One region of the Rossellomorea marisflavi genome, then DNA from elsewhere that is predicted to be linked to it. Evidence: a T-box and tRNA genes for the amino acid it is inferred to sense, from the RefSeq annotation. Region 1 holds a T-box; the other holds one or more tRNA genes.
What was found. The T-box of region 1 lies ahead of alaS (alanine--tRNA ligase). A T-box ahead of a tRNA ligase gene usually reads a tRNA of that ligase, here a tRNA-Ala.
Positions count from the first base shown of each region.

Region 1 (8,894 bases):
GGACTTCCTCGGAAACTATCTACCAGCACAGCCTGGTAATATGGAAACCTTGGACGGAAAAGTCATGGGTAAACATGATGGACTCATGTATTACACCATCGGACAGCGCCATGGACTTGGAATCGGTGGAGCCGGCGACCCTTGGTTTGCCATCGGGAAAGACCTTGAACGCAATGTCCTCTATGTGGGACAAAGCTTTGAGCACCCGGCCTTATACTCAGATTCCATCTTGGCGACGGACGTTCACTGGACATCCAATGACCCTAAACGGGAATCCTTCGCGTGCACCGCGAAATTCCGCTACCGTCAGGATGACAACAAAGTGACCGTCATCCCTCAGGAAGACGGTACCGTATCCGTCGTATTCGATGAACCGATCCGCGCCGTCACACCTGGACAGGCCGTCGTCTTCTATAACGGAGATGAATGCCTCGGAGGCGGAACCATCGACACCATCTACCGAAACCAAGAAAAACTCACATACGTAGGGTAAAGAAAAGCGGAGGGGGCTCGCCCTGGGGCGACAAGCATAAGAGGGGAAAACCGGAAAGGCGATCTGTGCCTTTATGGATTTCACAGCTTATGACCTCGAGCCCCAAGCCCCCGGAGCTGGACAAGAAGAAAAGCGGAGGGGGCCAAGAACAAAGGACTTGCCCTCCCACAATAATGGACTGAAAAAGAAGGCCATTCTTCTGTCAGTCCATTTTTTGTTTGGGAAGAGAATGACCAGGCCGATGTGGTATACTACTACCATCATGAGTTACATACTAGACGAATTTTAAGAGGTGTTTTCATATGGATAAAAATGCAAAAGGAATTGAACTTCTTCAACAGGGGAAGGTGGAAGATGCCGTTCAGATCTTCACTGAAGCAATCGAGGAGAACCCGACTGATCCGGTAGGCTACATCAACTTCGGGAATGTCCTTATGTCTGTTGGAGATCCGGAAAAAGCGAAGCGCTTTTTCGAGCGTGCGATGGAAGTCGACCCCGAAGCGGGGGCAGCATACTATTCACTCGGTACGCTTCACTTCAATCAGGGAGAGTATGATCATGCGAAAGACCAGTTCGAACGTGCGATCACAAAGGGGATGGAGAATGCGGACGTCCACTTCATGCTGGGCATGAGCCTTTCGCAGCTCGATCAGCCGAAGCTTGCCCTGCCTTATTTCCAGCGCAGCGTTGAACTGAATGATCAGGACGTAGAAGCCTTCTTCCAATTGGGTCTGTCCCTTGCAAAAGTAGAAGCTTACACGGAAGCGATTGAGGTTTTCAACAAAGTGCTATCACTTGATCCGGAGCATGCGGATGCCTATTACAACCTCGGCGTCGCCAATCTGGTCCATGAGAGCAACACTGATCAAGCGCTTGTCTTCTTCCATAAGGCCATCGAACTTCAACCTGACCATGAGCTTGCCCAGATGGGTGTGGCGACGGTGGAAATGATCAAGAAAGAAGAGAGTGAATAACCGGGGGGTTCGCTGAATTGAGCCAGCAAGACTCTTTACAATTATTTGGAGATGAAGAACTGTACGTCAAAGGGCGCCATCTCGTTACGATCTTCCACAATGAAGACAATATGTACAGTGTCGTGCGCATCAGGGTGGAAGAGACCAATGATGAGGGCTACAGTGATAAAGAAGCCGTTGTAACGGGACATTTTCCGAAGCTTCATGAAGAAGAAACCTACTCCTTTTTCGGTCGTTTTCAGGATCATCCGAAGTTCGGCACTCAGTTTCATGCCGATCATTTCAAGAAGGAAATCCCCCAGTCCAAACAAGGGATCGTCCACTATTTATCCAGTGATCTGTTCAGCGGGATCGGGACGAAGACGGCTGAAAAGATCGTGGAACACGTAGGTGAAAATGCCATCACCAAAATCCTTGAGAATCCATCGGTCCTCGACGAGGTGCCGAAGCTTACGAAGGAAAAGGCAAAGACCATCTTTGATACATTATCCGAGCATCAGGGACTAGAGCGCGTCATGATCATGCTCAACGATTTTGGTTTCGGCCCGCAGATTTCCATGAAGATCTACCAGGCCTATAAAGAACAGGCACTGGAGATCATCCAGAACAATCCCTATAAGCTGGTGGAGGATATCGAAGGTATCGGGTTCACCCGTGCCGACGAACTAGGCTCGAAGATCGGGATCACAGGCAGTCATCCCGACAGGATCAAGGCCGGCTGTTTGTATACGTTGGAACAGATGTGCGTGAAACAGGGTCATGTGTACCTTGAGGCGGAAGAACTCATTGTGAGCGTGAAGGACCTGCTGGAAAAGAGTCAGTCCGTACGCATCGAATTCGAGGAGATCTCTGCCCAGGTCGTGGCGCTTGAAGAGGAAGGGAAAGTGGCCGGTGAGGGGACGAAGATTTACACCCCTTCCCTTTATTTCTCCGAAAAAGGCATTGTCACGAATATCGAGAGGATCCTTGCCCAGACCGATTATGAAGATCAGTTCCCTCAATCGGAATTCCTCCTTTCCTTAGGTGCATTGGAGGACCGATTGGGCGTGCAGTATGCCCCTTCACAGCGTGAAGCCATCGAAACGGCACTCATGAGCCCGATGCTCCTCTTGACGGGAGGACCTGGTACGGGAAAAACCACCGTCATCAACGGGATTGTCGAGCTCTATGCCGATCTTCACGGTTGTTCGCTTGACCCGAAGGAATATAAGGATGAACCGTTCCCGGTGCTTCTTGCTGCCCCGACGGGAAGGGCCGCCAAGCGGATGACGGAATCGACGGGACTGCCTGCCATGACCATCCACCGACTGTTGGGCTGGAATGGAAAAGAGGGTTTTCAGACAGACGAAGAAAGGGCCATCGAAGGAAAGCTGCTGATTGTCGATGAAGTATCGATGGTGGATACATGGCTTGCCCATCAGCTCCTCAAGGCCCTGCCTGAAAATATTCAGGTGATCTTTGTGGGCGATGAAGATCAGCTTCCATCCGTCGGACCGGGACAGGTGCTGAAGGATCTATTGGAATCGGGAAGGGTGCCGACGGTGCGATTGACGGATATTTACCGCCAGGAAGAAGGCTCTTCCATCATTGACCTTGCCCATCAAATGAAGGCAGGACGTTTGCCGGATGACCTTGTGAAGCAGCAGAAGGACCGTTCTTTCTTCCCTTGCCGGACCCATCAGATCACCGAAGTGGTTCAGAAAGTGGTGGAAAACGCGAAGAAGAAAGGCTTCACACCGAAGGATATTCAGGTTCTGGCCCCGATGTACAGAGGTCCAGCAGGAATCGACCGGTTGAACGTCCTTCTGCAGGAAATCTTCAATAAGAATGATGGAACGCGGAAGGAAATCGCCTTCGGGGATGTGAAGTACCGGATCGGGGACAAAGTGCTTCAGCTTGTCAACCAGCCCGAGAACAACGTCTTCAACGGGGACATTGGTGAAGTGGTGTCCATCTTTTACGCAAAGGAAAACACGGAAAAGCAGGATATGGTCATCGTTTCCTACGAGGGAACGGAGGTCACCTATACCCGTCAGGATCTCGGACAGATCACCCATGCGTACTGCTGCTCCATCCATAAATCCCAGGGAAGTGAGTTTCCCATCGTCATCCTTCCGGTGGTGAAAAGTTATTACCGTATGCTGAGGAGAAATCTTCTATATACGGCGATCACCAGAAGCAAGCAGTTCCTCATCCTGTGCGGGGAAGAAGATGCGTTCCGTATGGGGGTCGAACGGGAAGAGGATATCATAAGGAAGACGACCCTGAAGGAAAGGCTTCAAACAATGGAAGACAGTGTGCCGGAAGACGATGCCCCGATCGACTTGATGAAGGTGGACCCCATGATCGGGATGGAGGGCATCACACCGTATGACTTCATGACGTGAGACTGGAAATGGTTTCAGCTTATGATTCGTCTCATTCGGTCCAAACTAGGAAGGAGCGTTCGAACATTCTTCGCCTTTCAAGTATATCTTTTTGCTCGCAGGGCCATGATGGTAAGGATAAAACCTAAGAACGAGGTGAATCCTGCCGTGAAATGTCCGAACTGCCAAAGCAAAGATATAGGGAAAATCGGCATCAATCAGTTTTATTGCTGGGGATGCTATATCGAATTATCCCTGTCCAAGGGAGTCATCCACACCCATCAGGTGGAGGAAGATGGCTCACTGAGTTCGCTTGATGATCTGTTTGACGAGGAAGAACGCCAACTTAGCTAGGGAGAGGTGTTTTTCATGAACAGGACGTTTTCATCGATCGTTGGGTTCGGGGCAGGCATCGCCGCGTCCATCTATTCCCAAAGGTCCAATATGTTGAATCGTAAGCAAATGAAGAGATTCCGCAAACAAGTGAAGAAGCTCTTCTAGAAAATACCTCAAAGGTCCGGCTATTGCCGGACCTTTTCTCATGACTAAAACCTCCCTGCTTCGGCACACTACATAAAAGGGAGGGACCTTTCATGGCTACCAATTATGCGAAATGGCTTTACCGATTAACCATTGCCTTTGTCGCTTCATTGCTCTTATATGTACTTTTTCTGTTGAAGCCGGTATGGCAACCCGTCCTTGACGTATTCTTTTTTGCGGCACTGCCGTTTATCATCGGAGCGTTCATCGCGTATCTGCTCCATCCCGTGGTGGAGAAACTTCATGAACTTGGGATTCACCGGGGGATCGCCATCCTTCTTATTTACCTGCTCTTTTTTGGAAGCATCGGGTGGGGGATTTATAAGGGGACGCCGGCCATCATCCACCAAATCGATGATTTATCTAAAAATGCTCCAGTTCTGACCGATCAATACAACCGCGGGCTCACCTATATCCAGTATAAGACCGCCGCGTGGCCGGATGGCATCCAATCCATGCTCGATAAGCGGATCAATGGGCTGGAAGCATGGGTGACGGGCCTTGCAGCCGTCGTCCTTGCCATCCTGATGAAGTTCATGAATTCCCTTCTGATCATTGCCATCATCCCGTTTGTATCCTTTTATCTGCTGAAGGATGTGGTGAAGGTCAAAAGGTTCTTCATCCGGCTCACTCCCCGCAAGTGGAGAGAAAGCAGCGCAAGTTTCCTAAGGGACGTGGATGCTTCTCTAGGAGGCTATATCCGTGGGCAACTCCTGGTCTGTTTGATCATTTTCGGTGTATCGACGTCGGCACTTTGGCTCATCGGAATGAAATATCCCCTCATCCTTGGCCTGATCATCGGGGTGACCAATGTCATCCCCTATTTCGGACCGATCATCGGGGCCATTCCGGCAGTGCTTGTGGCAAGCACGATTTCCCTTCACATGGTCATTTACGTGGCAATCATCGTCTTGATCCTGCAGTTCCTCGAAGGGAATATCCTGTCTCCCCTGATTGTCGGGAAGACGCTGCATATGCACCCTCTATTCATCATGGGCGCTTTGATCATCGGCGGTGAGGTCCAAGGTGTGATTGGCATGATTGTGGCAGTACCGGCCCTTGCCATCATCAAGGTCGCCATATTGCACGGCCGGACGCATTTCATCCATTCCCGTCAAAAAGAAAAGGAGGGACATTGACAAACCCTTCGATTATTTTTATAATCCAATTTATACACGTAAAACGATGAAGGAACGAGTACGTCATAGTCCATCGAGAAGAGAGGGCACCCCTAGGCTGAAAGGGTACCCGGATGAAGGATGACGGAATGCTGATCCGGAGTGCAGGAAGAACCCTGCCGTATGGCCGCGTTAAGGCGTATTGAGGGATGGATAAGAATCTTTATCCATAACCAGGGTGGTACCGCGAGTTAGCTCTCGTCCCTGATCAGGGATGAGGGCTTTTTTGTATTCTTTTTTATGTACATATTCAAAGGAGGAACTGACGATGAAAACATTGACAGGAGCCGAAATCCGGCAAAAGTTCCTGGATTTCTTCCAGGAAAAGAACCATGGCGTGGAGCCGAGTGCTTCACTGGTCCCCCATGAGGATCCATCACTTCTATGGATCAATAGTGGAGTCGCAACACTCAAAAAATATTTTGATGGACGTGTGATCCCTGAAAATCCAAGGATCGTGAACGCACAGAAATCGATCAGGACGAACGATATTGAAAACGTGGGGGAAACGGCCCGTCACCATACATTCTTTGAAATGCTCGGGAACTTCTCCATCGGCGATTACTTCAAGGTGGAAGCCATCGAATGGGCATGGGAATTCCTGACGAAAGAGGAATGGATCGGATTCGATCCTGAAAAGCTTTCCGTAACGATCCATCCTGAAGATCATGAAGCATTCGATATCTGGCATACCAAAGTCGGAGTACCGGCAGAACGCATCATCCGAATCGAGGGGAACTTCTGGGATATCGGGGAAGGACCAAGCGGACCGAACACGGAGATCTTCTATGACCGCGGCCCGGAATATGGGGAGAACCCAAATGATCCTGAACTGTATCCAGGAGGGGAAAACGACCGTTATCTTGAGGTGTGGAATCTTGTGTTCTCGCAGTTCAACCATAATCCTGACGGGACGTACACCCCGCTTCCGAAGAAAAACATCGATACCGGTATGGGCCTAGAGCGTATGGCGTGCGTGGTCCAAGGCGTGCCGACGAACTTCGATACCGACCTCTTTATGCCGATCATTTCGGCTACAGAAGGCATGTCGGGCAGCAAATACGGCGAGCGTAAAGAAGACGACAAAGCATTCAAAGTCATTGCCGATCATATCCGGACCGTGGCATTTGCCATCGGGGACGGGGCCCTTCCTTCCAATGAAGGCCGCGGTTATGTACTGAGACGTCTGCTCAGAAGGGCTGTGCGCTTCGCGAAGCAGATCGGCATCAATCGTCCGTTCATGTTCGAGCTCGTTCCGGTTGTAGCGGAAGTGATGGTCGACTTCTATCCGGAAGTGAAGGAAAAGACCGAGTTCATCCAGAAAGTCGTGAAGAACGAGGAAGATCGCTTCCATGAAACGCTGAACGAAGGATTGCACATCCTTTCCAGCGTGATGAAAGAACAAAAAGCAGCTGGCAGCACCGTCATCCCAGGTAAAGATGTTTTCAGATTGTATGATACGTACGGTTTCCCTGTTGAGCTTACTGAAGAGTATGCAGAGGAAGAAGGACTGAGCCTCGATCAAGCAGGCTTCGAGTCGGAAATGGAAGCGCAGCGCGAACGTGCACGCTCCGCCCGTCAGGATGTGGGAAGCATGCAGGTCCAAGGCGGTGTTCTCAGTGATGTGACCGTGAAGAGTGAATTTGTGGGCTATTCGACTCTTGAAGCAACGGCTACTGTCCTCGAAGTCATCGTGGGAGATGAGCGTCAGCCAAAGGCTGACAAGGGGCAAGAAGTGCAGTTCATCCTGGATGAAACCCCGTTTTATGCTGAAAGCGGCGGTCAGATCGGGGATAAGGGTTATCTCTTTGCCGATGGGGTAAAGGTGTTTGTAAGAGACGTCAAAAAGGCTCCAAACGGACAAAACCTTCACTCAGGTATCGTAGAAGAAGGATCTCTGCTCAAGGGCACAGAAGTGAAAGCCATCGTTTCAAGGGAATCCCGCAAGAAAGTCGAAAAGAATCACACGGCGACGCATCTTCTTCATCAAGCACTGAAGGATGTACTCGGGGAGCATGTCAATCAAGCAGGGTCACTCGTTGAACCGGACAGACTCCGATTTGACTTCTCCCACTTCGGTTCCATCACGGAAGAAGAAATGGAAAAGATCGAACAGATCGTCAACGAAAAAGTATGGCAGGCCCTTCAAGTCAACATCGAACAAAAGACCCTGCAGGAAGCAAAAGCGATGGGTGCCATGGCACTATTCGGTGAGAAATACGGGGATGAAGTGCGTGTCGTTTCCATCGGCGACTATTCCCTGGAACTATGCGGTGGCTGTCATGTAGGCAATACCTCTGAGATCGGCCTCTTCAAGATCCAATCAGAAGGCGGCATCGGAGCAGGCACAAGAAGGATCGAGGCTGTGACAGGAGAAGGGGCATATCGTGTCCTGAATGACCAGGTCTCCCTCCTTAAAGAAGCGGCTGCGAAGCTGAAGACCAATCCGAAAGAAGTTTCGGTCCGCGTCGAATCCCTTCTGCAGGAAATGAAGGAACTTCAGAAAGCGAATGAATCATTGGCGGCAAAATTGTCCAACATAGAAGCAGGAAACCTGACCGACCAAGTCAAAGTCGTGGATGGAGTCAATGTCCTGACAGCAAAAGTCGGTGGCGGCGACCTGCGCAACATGATGGATGACCTGAAGCAGAAGCTGTCCTCCGGTGTGATCGTCCTTGCTTCTGCCAGTGGCGATAAAGTCAACATCATCGCAGGTGTGACGAATGATCTCGTCAAAGAAGGGTATCACGCAGGCAAGCTTGTGAAGGAAGTTGCTACACGCTGCGGCGGAGGAGGCGGCGGACGTCCGGATATGGCTCAGGCAGGCGGAAAAGATGCGTCGAAGCTGGATGATGCCCTTCAATTTGTAGAAGAATGGGTGAAATCCGTTTAACTCCCTGTCAAAGTGGTGTACAATGGTTGTAGCGATTAACAATTCGGTTGTCAAAAAGACAAGCCTGAAGAGAGGTGCCAATGATGAGTTCTTTTGACAAAACGATGCGATTTGATTTCTCCGAGGAGCCATTTGAACATGATGTGAAGGAAGTCCTCCTTCAAGTCCATAATGCGCTTCAGGAAAAAGGGTACAACCCGATCAATCAAATCGTAGGGTATTTACTATCCGGAGATCCCGCGTACATTCCAAGGCATCAAGATGCCAGGAATATCATCCGACGCCTTGAGCGCGATGAAATCATCGAAGAATTAGTCAAATCGTATTTGAAACAGCATAAAGAGGGATAACACATGCGCACTATGGGATTGGATGTCGGCTCGAAGACCGTGGGTGTCGCCATCAGCGATGCCTTTGGCTGGACGGCCCAGGGAATCGAAACCATCAAGA
Region 1 is NZ_CP081870.1:2,854,791-2,863,684, reverse strand. It holds gene mnmA (tRNA 2-thiouridine(34) synthase MnmA) at 1-493, shown strand, start outside; gene K6T23_RS15050 (tetratricopeptide repeat protein) at 796-1,467, shown strand; gene recD2 (SF1B family DNA helicase RecD2) at 1,485-3,854, shown strand; gene K6T23_RS15040 (hypothetical protein) at 3,963-4,187, shown strand; gene K6T23_RS15035 (YrzQ family protein) at 4,203-4,334, shown strand; gene K6T23_RS15030 (AI-2E family transporter) at 4,427-5,512, shown strand; T-box leader at 5,550-5,760, shown strand; gene alaS (alanine--tRNA ligase) at 5,820-8,444, shown strand; gene K6T23_RS15020 (IreB family regulatory phosphoprotein) at 8,528-8,794, shown strand; gene ruvX (Holliday junction resolvase RuvX) at 8,798-8,894, shown strand, end outside.

Region 2 (8,894 bases), 1.5 Mb from region 1:
TTTCCTTCCAACCCATGGACAAGAGACTGTAGGATCGGATGGGTGCCGGTGGAATGAACGTCTCTTCCATTTCCTCCGCGTCCATTTCCCCTTCAAGCATATCCCTGACCCTTTCCAGGACCTCCCCATAAGGAAAGTCAACGGATTCCTTCATCAGTGGAAAGATGAGCAACACCTGCCTGGGGTCGGCAAGCTCTGCAAAAACACCTATCTCCTCCAGCTTTTTCTGAAGGCGATAACCGGACCATCCGGTAAATCTGACAAGAACCTTAAGAGGATCATCGGCCCTAATCACCTTCAGTCCCGGATGAAGCCTCTCCAGTTCCGAGATGAACCAGGAGATATCTGCCAACCCCTTCGCCACATCGGACGGTTTCATCGTCCCAAGATAAGAACGGGCATAATCGAGGGATGCCATGATGGGATACGAAGGACTGCTCGATTGAAGCATGGAGAGATACTCCTTCACCCGGACCTCATCCACCCTGGAACCCTTGATATGTAAAAAAGAACCCATCGTCATGGCAGGCAGCATCTTATGAGCCGATTGGATGACGATATCCGCACCAAGAGCAAGTGCCGACTCGGGAAACTCATCGCTTGCCTGAAAATGCGCACCATGCGCTTCATCCACGATACAGGGAATCCCCTGCCTGTGCAGTTCCCCAATGATCCCGTCAATGGGATAGGTAAACCCATAATAGGTGGGATAGGTCAGCACACAGGCTTTGGCACCCGGAAACGCCTCAAGTGCCTCCTTGACCGTTTCTAACGAGACACCAAGAACGGATTCCCCCTTTTCCTCCCACTCTGGTTCGAGCAGGACCGGAACAGCACCTGCAAGCCTGATTCCATTCCATACCGACTTATGACAATTCCTCTGGACCAGTACATAATCCCCTGCCGTACACGTAGCCAGGATGGCTGCCATATTCCCTGATGTACTACCATTCACAAGAAAATGACTCGACGTGCTTCCATACAAATCCGAAAGCAAGGCCTGCGCCTCCGCAATCGGCCCCTCGGCATCGTGAAGATCATCCAAACCCGTGAGTTCCGTCAAGTCCCCTTTTTGAGCGGGATTTCCCGTAAGGATGCCATTTTTATGACCCGGTACATGAAACGAAATCGGGTCGTTTGTTATATGTTTATTGATTGCCTGCACAAGCGGCATCTTTGATTGATCAACGTTCATCTTCCACTAACCCTTCCAACACTCTATCCATCTATCGTATCATATCCAGGCTCCATTGCGCTCAGGCTTATTCTTCCTGAGCTTCCCGGGCAAAAAAAAATCATAACCAAATCGGCTATGAATAGATTTCTGGAGTATTCACTTTCTTCAACCTTTGCACGAACAGCTTATAAAGAGGATCACTCGTCTCAGTCTCCACCATTTCACGCTCGCACTCATAGCATATAAACGATGTATACAGATGGATGCCGATCCGCCTCTCCTCACTGCAAACAATGCAGCATTCACCAACCGCCTTCGCATTCACATTACTCATAGCGCTCTCCTCCTCCATACATCTATTCTGCCACCAACCGCCGAATTGTATACGCAATTATCAACTTTTCAACTAACTGAATTATCACGGTGTACTTCCATCTTATGTATCACCGGCTTGGTCTGTGTTCACAGGCTGAAAAAAGTTGGGCGTTCTGAGGAGTAATGCTGTTTCATAATTCTTTTTGTTTGTACAGGGACAGAGCGTCAAGTTTTGGGATGAACTGGTTGATGGAGAGGGATTTCTGATTTGATCCGACGGTGAGGTTTACACCATTATCATATTCGATGGTTTTTGTACACAGACAAAGCGTCAAGTTATGGGAGGTATTGGATATTTTAATTTATTTTTTTATAGTGCCTCTTACCATTTTTCTCATTTATTGTACACAGACAGAACGTCAAGTTATGGGATTTTTTGGGATTTAGGCCGTAATAATTTTATCCCTTACGAACTTGAAACTACGATTGAAAAGTCGCAGGTATGCACGGCCTTGCGCAAATACAGGGGTCGGATCGCAAATAGAAAAATGAACATTGGCACGTTTCGCAAATAAAAAGTCGATTTTCACAAATAAAATCAAAAATGTCGCAAGTAGATGGTTGAATTTCGCAGGTATTTTCGTGCGTGGAAGGGAACGATGGGTCCTTGAATGCTTCAAATGGGAAAAAGATGTTGCGAGGAATGTCGAATGGTGTCAGGTGCATAAGTGAATACTTTATCTGGAAAAACTTTACTGATAAAAGCACCCTATCCGCAGGTATCACGCCCCCTTCGCAAGGAATGAAAAAAAGTCGCAAATAAGCGCGAATCCCCCCTAGCCTCATCTCCAGATAACGCCTCTGTCCAACCCACTTGGCTGATCATATACTCCCACAGGTCATTCAAGCTCTTTGACCTTGCTCCCTTGATCACCGGCCTCATCCCATACTCTAACCGTAATTTGGTCCTCCAAACCAACCCTTTCAACCTGCGATTTTCACATATCTCTCTAATCAACATCTTTCTAGCCGCCCTATTTCAAACGGCTAACATCACCGCCGACATCCCCTGCCAACGAAAAAACACAACAAAAAAGCAACCCATCAAATGAGCTGCTTTTCTCGATATTGCCTGGCGACGTCCTACTCTCACAGGGGGAGATCCCCCAACTACCATCGGCGCTGAAGAGCTTAACTTCCGTGTTCGGCATGGGAACGGGTGTGACCTCTTCGCCAATGTCACCAGACAGGTATTCCATTGAAAGAATTGTTCTTTCAAAACTAGATAAAGGGTTGATAGTCAATCATTACCGGCGTATCGTCCAGTCCGGGAGACGCGAAGCGCCTCCTTCGTCTTACTTTGGTTAAGTCCTCGATCGATTAGTATCAGTCAGCTCCATGTGTCGCCACACTTCCACCTCTGACCTATCTACCTGATCATCTTTCAGGGATCTTACTCACATAAAGTGATGGGAAATCTCATCTCGAGGGGGGCTTCATGCTTAGATGCTTTCAGCACTTATCCCTTCCGCACATAGCTACCCAGCGATGCCTTTGGCAAGACAACTGGTACACCAGCGGTGCGTCCATCCCGGTCCTCTCGTACTAAGGACAGCTCCTCTCAAATTTCCTGCGCCCACGACGGATAGGGACCGAACTGTCTCACGACGTTCTGAACCCAGCTCGCGTACCGCTTTAATGGGCGAACAGCCCAACCCTTGGGACCGACTACAGCCCCAGGATGCGATGAGCCGACATCGAGGTGCCAAACCTCCCCGTCGATGTGGACTCTTGGGGGAGATAAGCCTGTTATCCCCGGGGTAGCTTTTATCCGTTGAGCGATGGCCCTTCCATGCGGAACCACCGGATCACTAAGCCCGACTTTCGTCCCTGCTCGACTTGTAGGTCTCGCAGTCAAGCTCCCTTGTGCCTTTACACTCTGCGAATGATTTCCAACCATTCTGAGGGAACCTTTGGGCGCCTCCGTTACTCTTTAGGAGGCGACCGCCCCAGTCAAACTGCCCACCTGACACTGTCTCCCACCCCGATAAGGGGCGCGGGTTAGAATGTCAACACAGCCAGGGTAGTATCCCACCGACGCCTCCACCGAAGCTAGCGCTCCGGCTTCCAAGGCTCCTACCTATCCTGTACAAGCTGTGCCAAAATTCAATATCAGGCTACAGTAAAGCTCCACGGGGTCTTTCCGTCCTGTCGCGGGTAACCTGCATCTTCACAGGTACTATAATTTCACCGAGTCTCTCGTTGAGACAGTGCCCAGATCGTTACGCCTTTCGTGCGGGTCGGAACTTACCCGACAAGGAATTTCGCTACCTTAGGACCGTTATAGTTACGGCCGCCGTTTACTGGGGCTTCGATTCGCACCTTCGCTTGCGCTAAGCACTCCTCTTAACCTTCCAGCACCGGGCAGGCGTCAGCCCCTATACTTCGCCTTACGGCTTCGCAGAGACCTGTGTTTTTGCTAAACAGTCGCCTGGGCCTATTCACTGCGGCTCTCTCGGGCTTGCACCCTACCAGAGCACCCCTTCTCCCGAAGTTACGGGGTCATTTTGCCGAGTTCCTTAACGAGAGTTCTCTCGCTCACCTTAGGATTCTCTCCTCGCCTACCTGTGTCGGTTTGCGGTACGGGCACCATCTTCCTCGCTAGAGGCTTTTCTTGGCAGTGTGGAATCAGGAACTTCGCTACTATAATTCGCTCGCTATCACAGCTCAGCCTTCACGATGATGGGATTTGCCTCATCATCAGCCTAACTGCTTAGACGCACATATCCAGCAGTGCGCTTACCCTATCCTCCTGCGTCCCCCCATTGCTCAAATGGAAGAAAGGTGGTACAGGAATATCAACCTGTTGTCCATCGTCTACGCCTATCGGCCTCGACTTAGGTCCCGACTAACCCTGAGCGGACGAGCCTTCCTCAGGAAACCTTAGGCATTCGGTGGATGGGATTCTCACCCATCTTTCGCTACTCATACCGGCATTCTCACTTCTAAGCACTCCACCAGTCCTTACGGTCTAGCTTCGCAGTCCTTAGAACGCTCTCCTACCACTGACACCAAACGGTGTCAATCCACAGCTTCGGTGATACGTTTAGCCCCGGTACATTTTCGGCGCAGAGTCACTCGACCAGTGAGCTATTACGCACTCTTTAAATGGTGGCTGCTTCTAAGCCAACATCCTGGTTGTCTAAGCAACTCCACATCCTTTTCCACTTAACGTATACTTTGGGACCTTAGCTGGTGGTCTGGGCTGTTTCCCTTTCGACTACGGATCTTATCACTCGCAGTCTGACTCCCATGGATAAGTCTTTGGCATTCGGAGTTTGTCTGAATTCGGTAACCCGATGAGGGCCCCTAGTCCAAACAGTGCTCTACCTCCAAGACTCTTACAACATGAGGCTAGCCCTAAAGCTATTTCGGAGAGAACCAGCTATCTCCAGGTTCGATTGGAATTTCTCCGCTACCCACACCTCATCCCCGCACTTTTCAACGTGCGTGGGTTCGGACCTCCATCCAGTGTTACCTGGACTTCATCCTGGACATGGGTAGATCACCTGGTTTCGGGTCTACGACCACATACTCATTCGCCCTATTCAGACTCGCTTTCGCTGCGGCTCCGTCTTCTCAACTTAACCTTGCATGGGATCGTAACTCGCCGGTTCATTCTACAAAAGGCACGCCATCACCCGTTAACGGGCTCTGACTACTTGTAGGCACACGGTTTCAGGTTCTATTTCACTCCCCTTCCGGGGTGCTTTTCACCTTTCCCTCACGGTACTGGTTCACTATCGGTCACTAGGGAGTATTTAGCCTTGGGAGATGGTCCTCCCAGCTTCCGACGGGATTTCACGTGTCCCGCCGTACTCAGGATCCACTCAAGAGGGAACGAAGTTTCGACTACAGGGTTGTTACCTTCTTTGACGAGCCTTTCCAGACTTCTTCGTCTACCCCGTTCCTTTGTAACTCCGTATAGAGTGTCCTACAACCCCAAGAGGCAAGCCTCTTGGTTTGGGCTAATCCCGTTTCGCTCGCCGCTACTCAGGGAATCGCATTTGCTTTCTCTTCCTCCAGGTACTTAGATGTTTCAGTTCCCTGGGTCTGCCTTCCATGCTCTATGTATTCAAGCAAGGATACTGTTCCATTACGAACAGTGGGTTCCCCCATTCGGAAATCTTCGGATCAGCTCACTTACAGCTCCCCGAAGCATATCGGTGTTAGTCCCGTCCTTCGTCGGCTCCTAGTGCCAAGGCATCCACCGTGCGCCCTTATTAACTTAACCGAATTGGTTAAAAACCTAAAATGGCGATACTCGGTAATTTCTTGACTATCAATAAAACTTTATCTAGTTTTCAAAGAACAATGTTCACTCTTTCACAGATGGAAAGAATGTTTGGTGGAGCCTAGCGGGATCGAACCGCTGACCTCCTGCGTGCAAAGCAGGCGCTCTCCCAGCTGAGCTAAGGCCCCGTATGATATGAGATTGGAAATGGTGGGCCTAAGTGGACTCGAACCACCGACCTCACGCTTATCAGGCGTGCGCTCTAACCAGCTGAGCTATAGGCCCCCAACTCTTAATGATGAGTTAAACCATCAAAACTGAACAAAACTTCGACGTCGTCAAACGTTTTAAGTAAATCTTCCTTAGAAAGGAGGTGATCCAGCCGCACCTTCCGATACGGCTACCTTGTTACGACTTCACCCCAATCATCTGTCCCACCTTAGGCGGCTGGCTCCAAAAGGTTACCTCACCGACTTCGGGTGTTACAAACTCTCGTGGTGTGACGGGCGGTGTGTACAAGGCCCGGGAACGTATTCACCGCGGCATGCTGATCCGCGATTACTAGCGATTCCAGCTTCATGTAGGCGAGTTGCAGCCTACAATCCGAACTGAGAACGGTTTTATGGGATTGGCTAAACCTCGCGGTCTTGCAGCCCTTTGTACCGTCCATTGTAGCACGTGTGTAGCCCAGGTCATAAGGGGCATGATGATTTGACGTCATCCCCACCTTCCTCCGGTTTGTCACCGGCAGTCATCTTAGAGTGCCCAACTGAATGCTGGCAACTAAGATCAAGGGTTGCGCTCGTTGCGGGACTTAACCCAACATCTCACGACACGAGCTGACGACAACCATGCACCACCTGTCACTCTGTCCCCCGAAGGGGAAAGCCCTATCTCTAGGGTTGTCAGAGGATGTCAAGACCTGGTAAGGTTCTTCGCGTTGCTTCGAATTAAACCACATGCTCCACCGCTTGTGCGGGCCCCCGTCAATTCCTTTGAGTTTCAGTCTTGCGACCGTACTCCCCAGGCGGAGTGCTTAATGCGTTAGCTGCAGCACTAAAGGGCGGAAACCCTCTAACACTTAGCACTCATCGTTTACGGCGTGGACTACCAGGGTATCTAATCCTGTTTGCTCCCCACGCTTTCGCGCCTCAGTGTCAGTTACAGACCAGAAAGTCGCCTTCGCCACTGGTGTTCCTCCAAATATCTACGCATTTCACCGCTACACTTGGAATTCCACTTTCCTCTTCTGCACTCAAGTTCCCCAGTTTCCAATGACCCTCCACGGTTGAGCCGTGGGCTTTCACATCAGACTTAAGAAACCACCTGCGCGCGCTTTACGCCCAATAATTCCGGACAACGCTTGCCACCTACGTATTACCGCGGCTGCTGGCACGTAGTTAGCCGTGGCTTTCTGGTTAGGTACCGTCAAGGCGCCGCCCTATTCGAACGGCACTTGTTCTTCCCTAACAACAGAGTTTTACGATCCGAAAACCTTCTTCACTCACGCGGCGTTGCTCCGTCAGACTTTCGTCCATTGCGGAAGATTCCCTACTGCTGCCTCCCGTAGGAGTCTGGGCCGTGTCTCAGTCCCAGTGTGGCCGATCACCCTCTCAGGTCGGCTACGCATCGTCGCCTTGGTGAGCCATTACCTCACCAACTAGCTAATGCGCCGCGGGTCCATCTGTAAGTGATAGCCGAAGCCACCTTTCAACCTTCCCCCATGCGGGGGTAGGTGTTATCCGGTATTAGCCCCGGTTTCCCGGAGTTATCCCAGTCTTACAGGCAGGTTACCCACGTGTTACTCACCCGTCCGCCGCTGATCTCAGGGAGCAAGCTCCCATCGATCCGCTCGACTTGCATGTATTAGGCACGCCGCCAGCGTTCGTCCTGAGCCAGGATCAAACTCTCCATAAAAAGTTTGAATAGCTCTTTTAAAAATAAATCTAGAATTAACGTTGACGTGTTTGTCTTGTTTTGTTCAGTTTTCAAGGTTCAAATGTTACTTAAGCTCTCTTGAGCACCTCTTAAATATACCATGATATCAGTCAGTGAGTCAAGCTTTTTCTTAAGTTGTTTTTCGATGTCGTTTTGGCGACAAGGAATATAATATCACCTATTAGCCTATTACGTCAATACTAATTTCAATTTAAATTTAAAAGATTTCATTTCCCCGGCGCAGGTATGATTTTACCCTTACCCGCACCAGGGACATCAATCAGTATACAAGATCTTCTCCGATGTATTTGATCCCCCTTTTAGGGAAGAATCCATCAGGGAATACAAGGTCCCACACCATTCCTCTCTCTCTTCTTCCTATGGCTCCTGCGATGACTATCCCTTCATCGATCCGGTGGACCGGCACATTGCGGATGAAGTAAGGAAAGCGCGTCAGGAGGTCGATGAACAAGATTCCTTCCTTTTCAATTGAGTGAACTTGAAACAGACCCTGCGCATGTTCTGCGTAGAGATTCCACTTTTGATCGGCAACGGCCATATCAGCCCGGTAGTTCCAATCGGACTGATGCATCTTTGGATAGTTTCGTAGAAAGAGGTCGGCAAATAATGATTCATAGCGACTCAGCATCGGGAGGGATTCTTTGATCAAGGGAAGGACTTTCGGGGAGAGGGCTGTGTGTTCCCGCTCATCAAGCCAAGTGAGGAAAGCGTGGAGTTCATGAAGGAACAAGTGGGTGAAGTTCTTTTCCTGGAGTATTTTCGTTTTACTCGGGAGATAGGTGAAGATGAGCTCTTCCCAGAACGAATAGGGGCACTCATTCCAAGAGTCTGGACATTCGTCTTCGAGGTGGAGGGTCATATACGAAGCAATGACTTCAAGGAATAGGTTTCTTCCAGGCGAAACCCGATTCTCTTTTTTGAAGGTGACAAAGTCTTTACCATAGTAATAGAGGAGACCACGGTATTTCATCTTGAACTCCCGACTTACCCTGAACATGTCCAGCATGTCTTGATGATCTTCTGGACACTCCAGTGATGTGGTATGCGATCCGCCGTATTCCGGTACAACTTCTCCTTTTTTCAATCCATCACCATCTTTCCATTTATTATCATGAGCAACATGACTTCTTCAGTATATCATAAACCGCC
Region 2 is NZ_CP081870.1:34,893-43,786, reverse strand. It holds gene K6T23_RS00220 (aminotransferase class I/II-fold pyridoxal phosphate-dependent enzyme) at 1-1,195, opposite strand, end outside; gene K6T23_RS00215 (sigma factor G inhibitor Gin) at 1,311-1,511, opposite strand; rRNA gene rrf (5S ribosomal RNA) at 2,623-2,739, opposite strand; rRNA gene K6T23_RS00205 (23S ribosomal RNA) at 2,853-5,786, opposite strand; tRNA gene K6T23_RS00200 (tRNA-Ala) at 5,899-5,974, opposite strand; tRNA gene K6T23_RS00195 (tRNA-Ile) at 5,995-6,071, opposite strand; rRNA gene K6T23_RS00190 (16S ribosomal RNA) at 6,153-7,703, opposite strand; gene K6T23_RS00185 (hypothetical protein) at 8,005-8,829, opposite strand.
Region 2: it encodes a tRNA-Ala, which carries the amino acid that the T-box ahead of alaS (alanine--tRNA ligase) is inferred to sense. The anticodon was not compared.